3 regions of the Paenibacillus sp. FSL H7-0716 genome follow, and region 2 is predicted to be linked to each of the others. Evidence: predicted binding sites of a transcription regulator. Region 2 holds the regulator's gene; each other region holds the start of a gene.

Region 1 (3,190 bases), on a different contig from region 2:
CACCAATACCACGGTTAAAAAAAGTAAGATTCTTCTCTGGATATAAATGCCCCAATCGAGCGGCGACCATCATTGCATAACCTACTCCAAGTGATGAAGCGTCTTCATGATTACGCCCCCAGTCTGTTATGCTGTCCCCTTGAAACAGAATGACATCGTTTTGTTGGAATATCATAAATTAAATCCTCCTCTAACTACCTCTGTTAATATAACCCAATCTATTATATCAAATACAATGAATACAGCCTACTGTGAAACATCAATAATGCAAACATTTCACTAAAAAAACAATAACAAAAACCCCGCTCAGATTTGAGCAGGGTTTAAGGTTAAACTATATTAGTACGCTAGGCTGAACAATCCTTTAATGTGGGACAAGTAACGGATATTACTTGCTTCCTTCATCAGAGTTGCAGGTAAGCCTTTTAATGGAGTAGAACTTGCACCAACGATGGCAACACCGTCTTTACGGCCTAAGCTAGCAAGTGTACCAGAGTTGATTGGACTAAAGCTTTCAAACGATTTATTTTTCAAGAAGGCATACAGATTGTATCCGATCAATTCACCCATTTGCCAAGCGATTTGAGCAGTTGGAGGGTAAGGACGTCCATCTTCTGCAAAGACCACCGCGCTGTCACCAGCAACGAATACATCTTTGTGGGAAGTGGATTGCAAGAATTCATTCACCGTTGCACGACCGCGGTTAACTTCAAGACCGGATTCGCCGATGAGTGGATTTCCTTGTACGCCACCAGTCCATACAAATGTGTTAGCAATAATTTTTTGACCGTCTTTCAAGTCAATCGCATTGCCTTCTACATTCGTAACAGGAAGACCTGTCAAGAATTGAACACCACGTTTTTCCAAGCTTGCTACAGCACGTTCGATCAATGCATCTGGCAATACTGGAAGGATTTTGGGACCTGCTTCAACGAGCATAAGCTTAATTTCTTTAGGATCAACGCCATATTTTTTAGTAAGTGTAGGCAATACATCCGCGATTTCACCAACAAGCTCAACACCTGTTAAGCCGCCGCCACCGATCAGGATGTTTGCATCTGCTTCATTTTTCGATTTCGCATATTCACGAATACGATCTTCAATATGTTGATGAATTTTGTTAGCATCTGCAGCTGATTTCAATACCATACTGTATTGTTCAAGCCCTGGAATGCCAAAATAAGCTGTAGTGCTGCCAAGACCTACAACAAGCGCATCATAAGTAAGTGTCACACCATCAGAAAGAACAATTTGTTTGTTCTCCACAGAAAATGAATTAACCTTCGCGATTTTCAGGTCAATATCTTTACCTGCGAAAAGCTTAGTTAGAGGCATAGCTACAGCACCCTCTGCAACACTACCTGCTGCAAGACGATGCAATTCTGTAATGATTTGGTGGGTAGGATACTGATTAACTACAGTAATTTTAGCTTCATCTTTTTTGAGATATTTGCGTACGGTTAAGGCGCTTAGTAGACCACCATAACCTGCTCCTAGAATGACAATATGTTTAGACATGATGTTTCCTCCGTCCCTTACGTATAAGATATGAAAATGATTATTTCTGCTTACTGCGTTCTCCAGCAACTTGAAGGTATGCATTTACGAAACGGAAAAGCTTTTGCGCTTGCGGATCTTTCAACAACTTCATAAGACCAAAAAGACCAATAACTTCGTTACTTTCATTCGCACGATCTTTTGCTTCGATCACTGTAGCTGCCATATTCTTCGCGGAATGCACTACAGGTTCAGCAAGTTCTTTAATTGCACTTACCGTATCACTTTTCAAGACATCATCCGCTGCGACAGTTTGCACAAAGTCATAGGACTTTGTAAGCACGCCAACAAGCTCAGTTAATTTTGGCAGCTGTTCCACCAAGACTGTTAATGATTCCTGAACTTCTGGTTTCAAGAGCTGCTCTAGAACATCCATTTGTTCCTTGCTAACAGCTACTTTTGGTGATTCTTGTTCAGGTTGTGTTTGAGTGATTGATTCTGACATATCCAAATCTCCTCTGCAATAAGCTTTGCTGCTTAATAGTAATGAAAAACATAAGAACTTTTAACGCCATATTTCTATTATAGCACTTATCAAGTTATAAATGTCACAAAGTTTTTGAATTTCCATAAAATTTTGTGATTTTTATTACATTATAATGAATTCTTTAAATTACTAGTGTTAATTAAAACCGTTTGAGTGAATTAATGTACAAATTCATTCAAATTCTTCTCAGTTTTCAATAAAACATCTACAATGTCCATATTCTTCTCTGTTAGAAGTAACCTGAAATAAAGAGAACGCAGGAAGTTCTTTGTATTTATTCGAGTAACGTACTGGCTGTGGCTTCTAGGCCAACTGCCACACTGCGCCAAGTCGAGAATCCAATCGGTTATAGACTGCTGTGGAAGTAAATGATGATCGATGATTGTCACTAAAATAGTAGCAATTCTTTCATCTTCTTCCTCCCTGAATATGTATTGATCGTTATAAAGCATCTTTTGAATAACTGTCAGAACCTCTTCTCTAACCGCGGTATCACTCTCCGAGCATAAAACCAGCTCATCCAAGGCGTCTGCGCCATGGGCTGCTGCGTGTGCCCAGCCTTCTTTTTCCATATAACCTCTTAAGTCCCGTTCTTCCTCATAATAACGAATCAAACCCTGCTTCACCTTTATAAATTCAGTGCTATCCAATATAGCCTTTTCCCTATGCCGCTGGAGAATAAGAGCAACAACCAATACAGAAAATGTTCTTGTATACACCGTCAGATCTTCTTTATTCCCAATGTGATAAAACAGATGCTGCTCGTCAAGAAGTATCCACAGCAGTTCACGAATCTCAACATCATTAAACCAATGTTTCTCATTAATCCATTTGTAGAATGTGGAATAAATCAATTCATCACGCAGTACAGACTCGGGATCTCCTATATGCTCAAGCATCAACTTCACATAATCCTTTATGTCCTCTCCACTTCTAAGCTCGTAGTCATTCTCTTCGATTCTTTGCAAATCTATCATCAATTGTTCTCTACTATTAATCAATTTATCCACCCTTTCATCCACTGTGTTTCTACATATCCTAATATCCTAATTTATGTCCTATTTTTTGACAACAGGGTATTCAAGATTAAATTCTATAAATTTTATCATTGACGAATTTTATAGGCTGTGTTATTTTGAGTTAGTA
Region 2 (3,190 bases):
TTTTCTAGCTTTCCCAGCCTTAAAAATACACAAAAGGCCGCAACTTTTGCTAAAAGCAAAAAGTCGCAGCCTTTTATTTATTCGTTATTCTCCAGACTTAACGCTTCAATAAACCTTCGAAGGCTTCTTGCGCTTTACGCCGGATAGCTTCCTCATCCAGGGTTAAGCATTGTCCATGCTTGATGACCTGTTTACCATTCACCCACACATGCTCAACATCCTGAGCGCTAGCAGAGTAAACTGCATGAGACAACAGATCTGTGTGTGGCAGCAAATGCGGCTGATCGATATCAATAGCAATGAAATCAGCTTTCATCCCTACAGCAAGTCTGCCTACATTATTTAAAAAGATGGACTGCGCGCCATATTCTGTAGCCATACGCAGAGCCTCTGGAGCTGGAACAGCCGTTGGATCACCGCTGACACCCTTATGAATGAGAGCTGCAAGCCGCATCTCTTCAAACATATCCAAGTTATTGTTGCTTGCCGCGCCATCCGTGCCAAGAGACACCTTCACACCAGCTTTTAGAAGATCAGTAACCCGAGCCACTCCGCTAGCCAGCTTCAAATTACTGCCCGGATTATGAGATACACCCACATTATGGCGAGCCAAGATCTCAATCTCTTCATCATTTAAATGAACACCATGTGCAACTATCGAGGGACGTGTGAACATTCCAAGCTTCTCTAAGTGAGCTACAGGACGCAACCCGTAATCCGCCACATTTTGTTCCACTTCACGTTTCGTTTCGGACATATGCGTATGCATCGGTAAATCCAGATCATGCGCTGCCTGCACGAACTTAACCAGGAAGTCCGGAGGGCAAGTATAAGGGGCATGTGGCGAGATCATAGTAGTAATTCTACCGTCAGCCTTTCCATGCCAGTTACGGGCAAAAGAAATCGCTTCCGCAAGCTTGTGATTCTGTACATCCTCTGGACATAACCCGATCACACCACGCATCAATACGGAACGGATACCTGATAACTCAGCTACCTCGGCTACTCGGTCCATATGATCATACATATCGAGGAAGGTCGTAGTTCCACCCTTCAGCATTTCCAATACAGATAAGGAGGTTCCCCAGTATACATCATCTCCGGTGAACTTTTCCTCCATCGGCCACATCTTCTCCTGAAGCCACACTTGTAGCGCTAAATCATCTCCATATCCACGCAGCAAAGACATCGCCGCATGACCATGTGTGTTTACAAGTCCAGGCATGAACAGCAGACGGCTGCCATCAACCACTTGCACTCCAGCTTCCATCTGAGGCTCTTCTTTTCCTATGTAAGTGATTAAATCATCTTCAATAGTCATATATCCACTCAGAACCGGCTCATCCGTTCCCGGAGTCAGAAAATACCCGCCCTTAATTATCGTTTTATTGTTGTTCATGTTCGCTTTCTTCCTTTCCATCCCGCAAGTAATAAGCAAGACTTTGCAGATCAGTTGTAAAATCAGCTGCATGCACCCGGATATTCGGTGGTGTCTTCAGAATCACAGGGGCAAAGTTCAAAATCGCTTCAATCCCAGAAGAAATGAGAATATCTGCTACATTTTGAGCTTCTGAATCAGGTACGGTAATAATGGCAATGCGAATACCTTGCTCACGAATCGTGCTGCCTAGTTCATCCATCGGTTGCACAGTAAGGGAGTTGATCTTACGTCCAACCTTAGGAGCGTACGAATCAAATATAGCCGTGATTTTCATAGTATCTTTAAGATATGCATTGTAATTAGACAAGGCATGTCCGAGATTACCTGCTCCAACTAAAGCTACATTAAGCTGTTGATCCAGCTTTAGGATATGACGGATTTTCTCAATAAGATACGTTACATCGTAGCCGATACCTTTTCTGCCGAAGTCACCAAAATATGCTAAATCCTTACGAATCTGTGCGGGATTAAGATCAAGCTTTTGTCCAAGTTCCTGAGAGGAAACTGTTAATATTTCGCGATTCTGGAGATCATTCAAAAAACGCAAGTACACAGGTAGTCTGCGAACAACGGCTTCTGATATTTTATCCGATTTCATATTTTTCCTCCTAAAAATAATAATGTTCTTGTGTAAATCCATATTCAAACGTCTACCTCTCCTTACTAAGGGCGGTACTGTAACAGACCGCCCTTAAGGATAAGGAGGAGCTAAACTGAAGACGAGCGTTTTAAGAAGCGCCGCCATCCTCTAGCCATTCCGCTATGCGAGGGACCATTTGATCAGTAAGCATATGCTCCATTTTGGGACCAGGCAATGAATAAAGGAAATACTTTCCGTAATGAGATTCAATAACCCTTGTATCATAAACAATAACTATTCCGCGATCCTGCGCCGTGCGAACCAGTCTTCCGAATCCCTGCTTAAAACGAATAACCGCTTGAGGAACTGATAATTTCATGAACGGATTCTTCTTCTGGGCCTGCAATAACTCCGACTTCGCTTCCGCCAACGGGTGATTCGGCGGTTGAAACGGAAGTCTCACGATGGCCAGGCAAGTCAGTGCTTCACCTGGAATATCTACACCTTCCCAGAAGCTGCTCGTCCCCAGCAGAACGGATGCTGCACTGTCCTGAAAGCGGCGGATCAGCTTACTCCGGCTGCCACCTTCCACGCCTTGACCAAGCACCGTAATCTCTTGTGAGGCCAAAGCCTCTTTAAGCGGATCATATACCTGACGCAGCATTTTATAAGAAGTAAACAGAACCAGCATCCGCCCACGTGTTGTTTTAGCAGCTTCCGATAATGACTGTACGAGTGTATCGACAAATCGAGCATCGCCCACACTGCCCTTCACACTAGGAAAATCACGCGGTATAACTAACAGTGCCTGCTCACGATACTTAAAGGGAGATGGAAGGAGTGAGGTCATTAGACGTCCCTCTTCCGCAGCTTCGTTAAGTCCGAGATTATCAATCATAAATTGAAAAGATTTATCTACAGACAGCGTCGCCGAGGTAAGCACGATGCTTTTTTTCTTATCGAAGAACAACTCTTTAAGCTGGCTGCTAACATCCACAGGGACGGCATACAGCTGTAGTGATTTGCTGCGGTAATTTCCATTTGCCTCCAGCCAATATACTACATTATCGTCATTCAGCCCCATAAAGAATCTTACTTGCTCACGGATGGAAGCCAAATCCTTAAATAAACCGCTAATATCAGTAACAAGACTGTCTGCTGAGGATTGG
Region 3 (3,190 bases), 270 kb from region 2:
ATGCCTGATATCACACGTGTCGCAATTATCACTGACCCAATGATGGTTAAGCTTGGATATGTTGAGAGAGTTGAACATTATCTGCGTCAACGCCAAACTCCTGTAGCGATCGAAGTGTTCTCGGAAGTTGAACCAGATCCATCGACAACTACAGTTGAAAAAGGTACAGCAATGATGAACAGATTCCAACCGGACTGCATCATCGCACTTGGTGGTGGTTCCCCAATGGATGCTGCAAAAGGAATGTGGTTATTCTATGAACATCCAGACGCAGACTTTAACGGTCTGAAACAAAAATTCATGGATATCCGTAAACGGGTTTACAAATTCCCTAAACTTGGAAACAAAGCTAAGTTTGTAGCGATTCCAACTACTTCGGGTACGGGTTCGGAAGTAACATCTTTCGCAGTTATTACCGATAAAACAACTGAACAACATACTAAATATCCTTTGGCTGACTATGAGCTAACTCCAGACGTAGCTATCATTGATCCAGAGTTTGTATATAGCTTGCCAAAAACTGCTGTAGCTGATACAGGTATGGACGTATTGACACATGCTATCGAAGCTTATGTATCTGTTATGGCGAGTGACTACACTGATGGTCTGGCAATTAAAGCGATCCAATTGGTATTCCAATACCTTGAAAAATCGGCGCTTGAAGGCGACAGAGTTGCCCGTGAGAAAATGCATAACGCATCAACACTTGCTGGTATGGCCTTTGCTAATGCTTTCCTGGGTATTAACCACAGTTTGGCGCATAAATGGGGCGGTCAATATCACACTGCTCACGGTCGTACTAATGCGATCCTTATGCCACACGTTATTCGTTACAATGCTAAGAAACCTACGAAGTTCGCTTCGTTCCCTAAATATTCACACTTCGTAGCTGACGAGCGTTATGCAGAAATCGCCCGCATTCTGGGATTGCCAGCTCGCACAACTGAAGAAGGTGTAACTAGCCTGATCAATGCTATTCGCGACATGAACAAAAAACTGGGTATCGAAGAATCCTTCCAACAATTGGGCTTTGATCCTAAGGATTTTGAATCCCGTGTAGATTACTTGGCTGACCGTGCATTTGAAGATCAATGTACAACTGCCAATCCTAAGCTGCCACTGGTATCTGAACTTGCAGATGTATACCGTAATGCTTTCTACGGAAGATTTGATAATTAATATTTGGTTAAGTAGATAATAGGATGGTTGTGGATTAGATATAAGTGACAAATATCACCCGAAAGGTGATATTTGTCACAGTCTATTTATAGAAAATAAACTAAAATGTTTATATAAACAACGGTCCCATCCATGGAACAATGATTGTGAATTTTCGAACAACCATATCTTTCTTGGGATCACGAGACACGGGATCAACCTTCAAGCCCGCGATCTCTACAAATATTATAAATATAGATGGAGGGATTTAGCATGTCGGTGATTGAAAAAGATGTACAAGAAGTGAAATCCGGTTGGAGAAGTTTTACAAAAGGTAAATGGTCCAGAAAAGTTGACGTTAACAACTTTATCGCAAGCAACATTAAGCCTTATGAGGGAAATGAAGAATTCCTCGTAGGACCTACTAGTAACACAACTGAACTGTGGAAGATTATTTCCCAATTGAGCAAGGAAGAAAGAGAAAGAGGCGGCGTATGGGATGTTTCCCTAGATACTGTCTCCACAATTACTTCACATGCTCCAGGCTACATTGACAAAGACAAGGAACAAATTGTAGGTGTGCAGACTGACGCTCCTTTCAAACGTTCCATCCAGCCATTCGGCGGGATCAAGATGATGGTTGATGCTACGAAGGCTTATGGCTTCGAGCTTCCACAAAACATCGTTGACATGTTTACGAACATTCGCAAAACGCATAACCAAGGCGTATTTGATGCATATACACCAGACATGAGAGCTGTGCGTAAATCCGGCGTAATTACAGGTCTTCCTGATGCTTACGGCCGCGGACGCATCATCGGCGACTATCGCCGCATTGCTCTGTACGGTATTGATTTCCTCATTAAAGACAAAAAACAACAACAAACTGAGCTTGAAGTTGATTCCATGACTGAAGATATCATTCGTTTGCGTGAAGAGCTGTCCGAGCAAATTCGTGCACTTGGCGAATTGAAAGAAATGGCAGCCGCTCATGGTATGGATATTTCCAGACCAGCGACCAACTTCAAAGAAGCTACTCAATGGGTATACTTCGGGTATCTTGCAGCAGTTAAAGAGCAAAATGGTGCAGCGATGTCCCTAGGCCGTGTGTCCTCTTTCTTGGACATCTATGCAGAACGCGATATTGCTGAAGGTACTTTGACTGAAGAACAAGTACAAGAAATCGTCGATCATTTCGTAATGAAACTGCGTATCGTGAAATTCTTGCGTACACCTGACTATAATGATCTGTTCTCCGGCGACCCAACATGGGTAACTGAATCCATCGGTGGTATGGCTGAAGACGGAACAACTCGTGTTACCAAGAACAGCTTCCGTTTCTTGAACACCCTGTACAACTTGGGTCCGGCTCCGGAACCAAACTTAACTGTACTGTGGTCCGAAAAATTGCCTGAAGCCTTCAAAAAATATTGTGCTAAGGTTTCCATTGAAACTAGTGCAATTCAGTATGAAAATGACGATGTAATGCGTCCATACTGGGGTGAAGATTATGCGATTGCTTGCTGCGTATCTCCAATGCGTATCGGTAAACAAATGCAGTTCTTCGGCGCTCGTGCCAACCTGGCAAAAGCATTGCTGTATGCTATCAATGGTGGTATAGACGAAAAATCCGGAGCACAAGTTGGACCGGAATTCCCAGCGATCACTTCTGAATATCTGGATTATGACGAAGTAATGAAACGTTTCAAACCGATGATGGAGTGGTTGGCTAAGACTTATGTTAACACTTTGAACATCATTCACTATATGCATGACAAATATTCTTACGAGCGTATCGAAATGGCGCTGCATGACCGTGACATTCTGCGTACGATGGCTTGTGGTATTGCTGGGCTGTCCGTTGCAGCTGACTCACTAAGCGCAATTAAATACGCCAAAGTAAAACCTATTCGTAACGAACAAGGTATTGCGATCGACTTCGAAACCGAAGGCGAATTCCCTTGCTACGGTAACAATGACGATGCTGTAGACAGCATCGCAGTAGAATTGGTTGAAACCTTCATGACTATGA

What was found. The regulator Rex, encoded in region 2, represses fermentation and respiration genes when NADH is low (regulators of the CRP and FNR family bind a similar motif). The targets are predictions, from matches to a motif close to TTGTGAAATATTTCACAA.
Region 1: a site for Rex is predicted at 2,135-2,152, ahead of MHH60_RS08340 (DUF1641 domain-containing protein). Genes of this name have one in related genera too.
Region 3: a site for Rex is predicted at 1,324-1,341, ahead of pflB (formate C-acetyltransferase). Genes of this name have one in related genera too.

Annotation. Positions count from the first base shown of each region.
Region 1 covers NZ_JBBODA010000005.1:29,199-32,388, reverse strand. The annotation lists gene MHH60_RS08350 (SGNH/GDSL hydrolase family protein) at 1-175, opposite strand, end outside; gene MHH60_RS08345 (NAD(P)/FAD-dependent oxidoreductase) at 340-1,518, opposite strand; gene MHH60_RS08340 (DUF1641 domain-containing protein) at 1,559-2,002, opposite strand; gene MHH60_RS08335 (DUF2785 domain-containing protein) at 2,203-3,045, opposite strand.
Region 2 covers NZ_JBBODA010000002.1:28,295-31,484, forward strand. The annotation lists gene MHH60_RS02960 (amidohydrolase) at 98-1,399, opposite strand; gene MHH60_RS02965 (redox-sensing transcriptional repressor Rex) at 1,386-2,039, opposite strand; gene dinG (ATP-dependent DNA helicase DinG) at 2,170-3,190, opposite strand, start outside.
Region 3 covers NZ_JBBODA010000002.1:295,446-298,635, reverse strand. The annotation lists gene adhE (bifunctional acetaldehyde-CoA/alcohol dehydrogenase) at 1-1,179, shown strand, start outside; gene pflB (formate C-acetyltransferase) at 1,432-3,190, shown strand, end outside.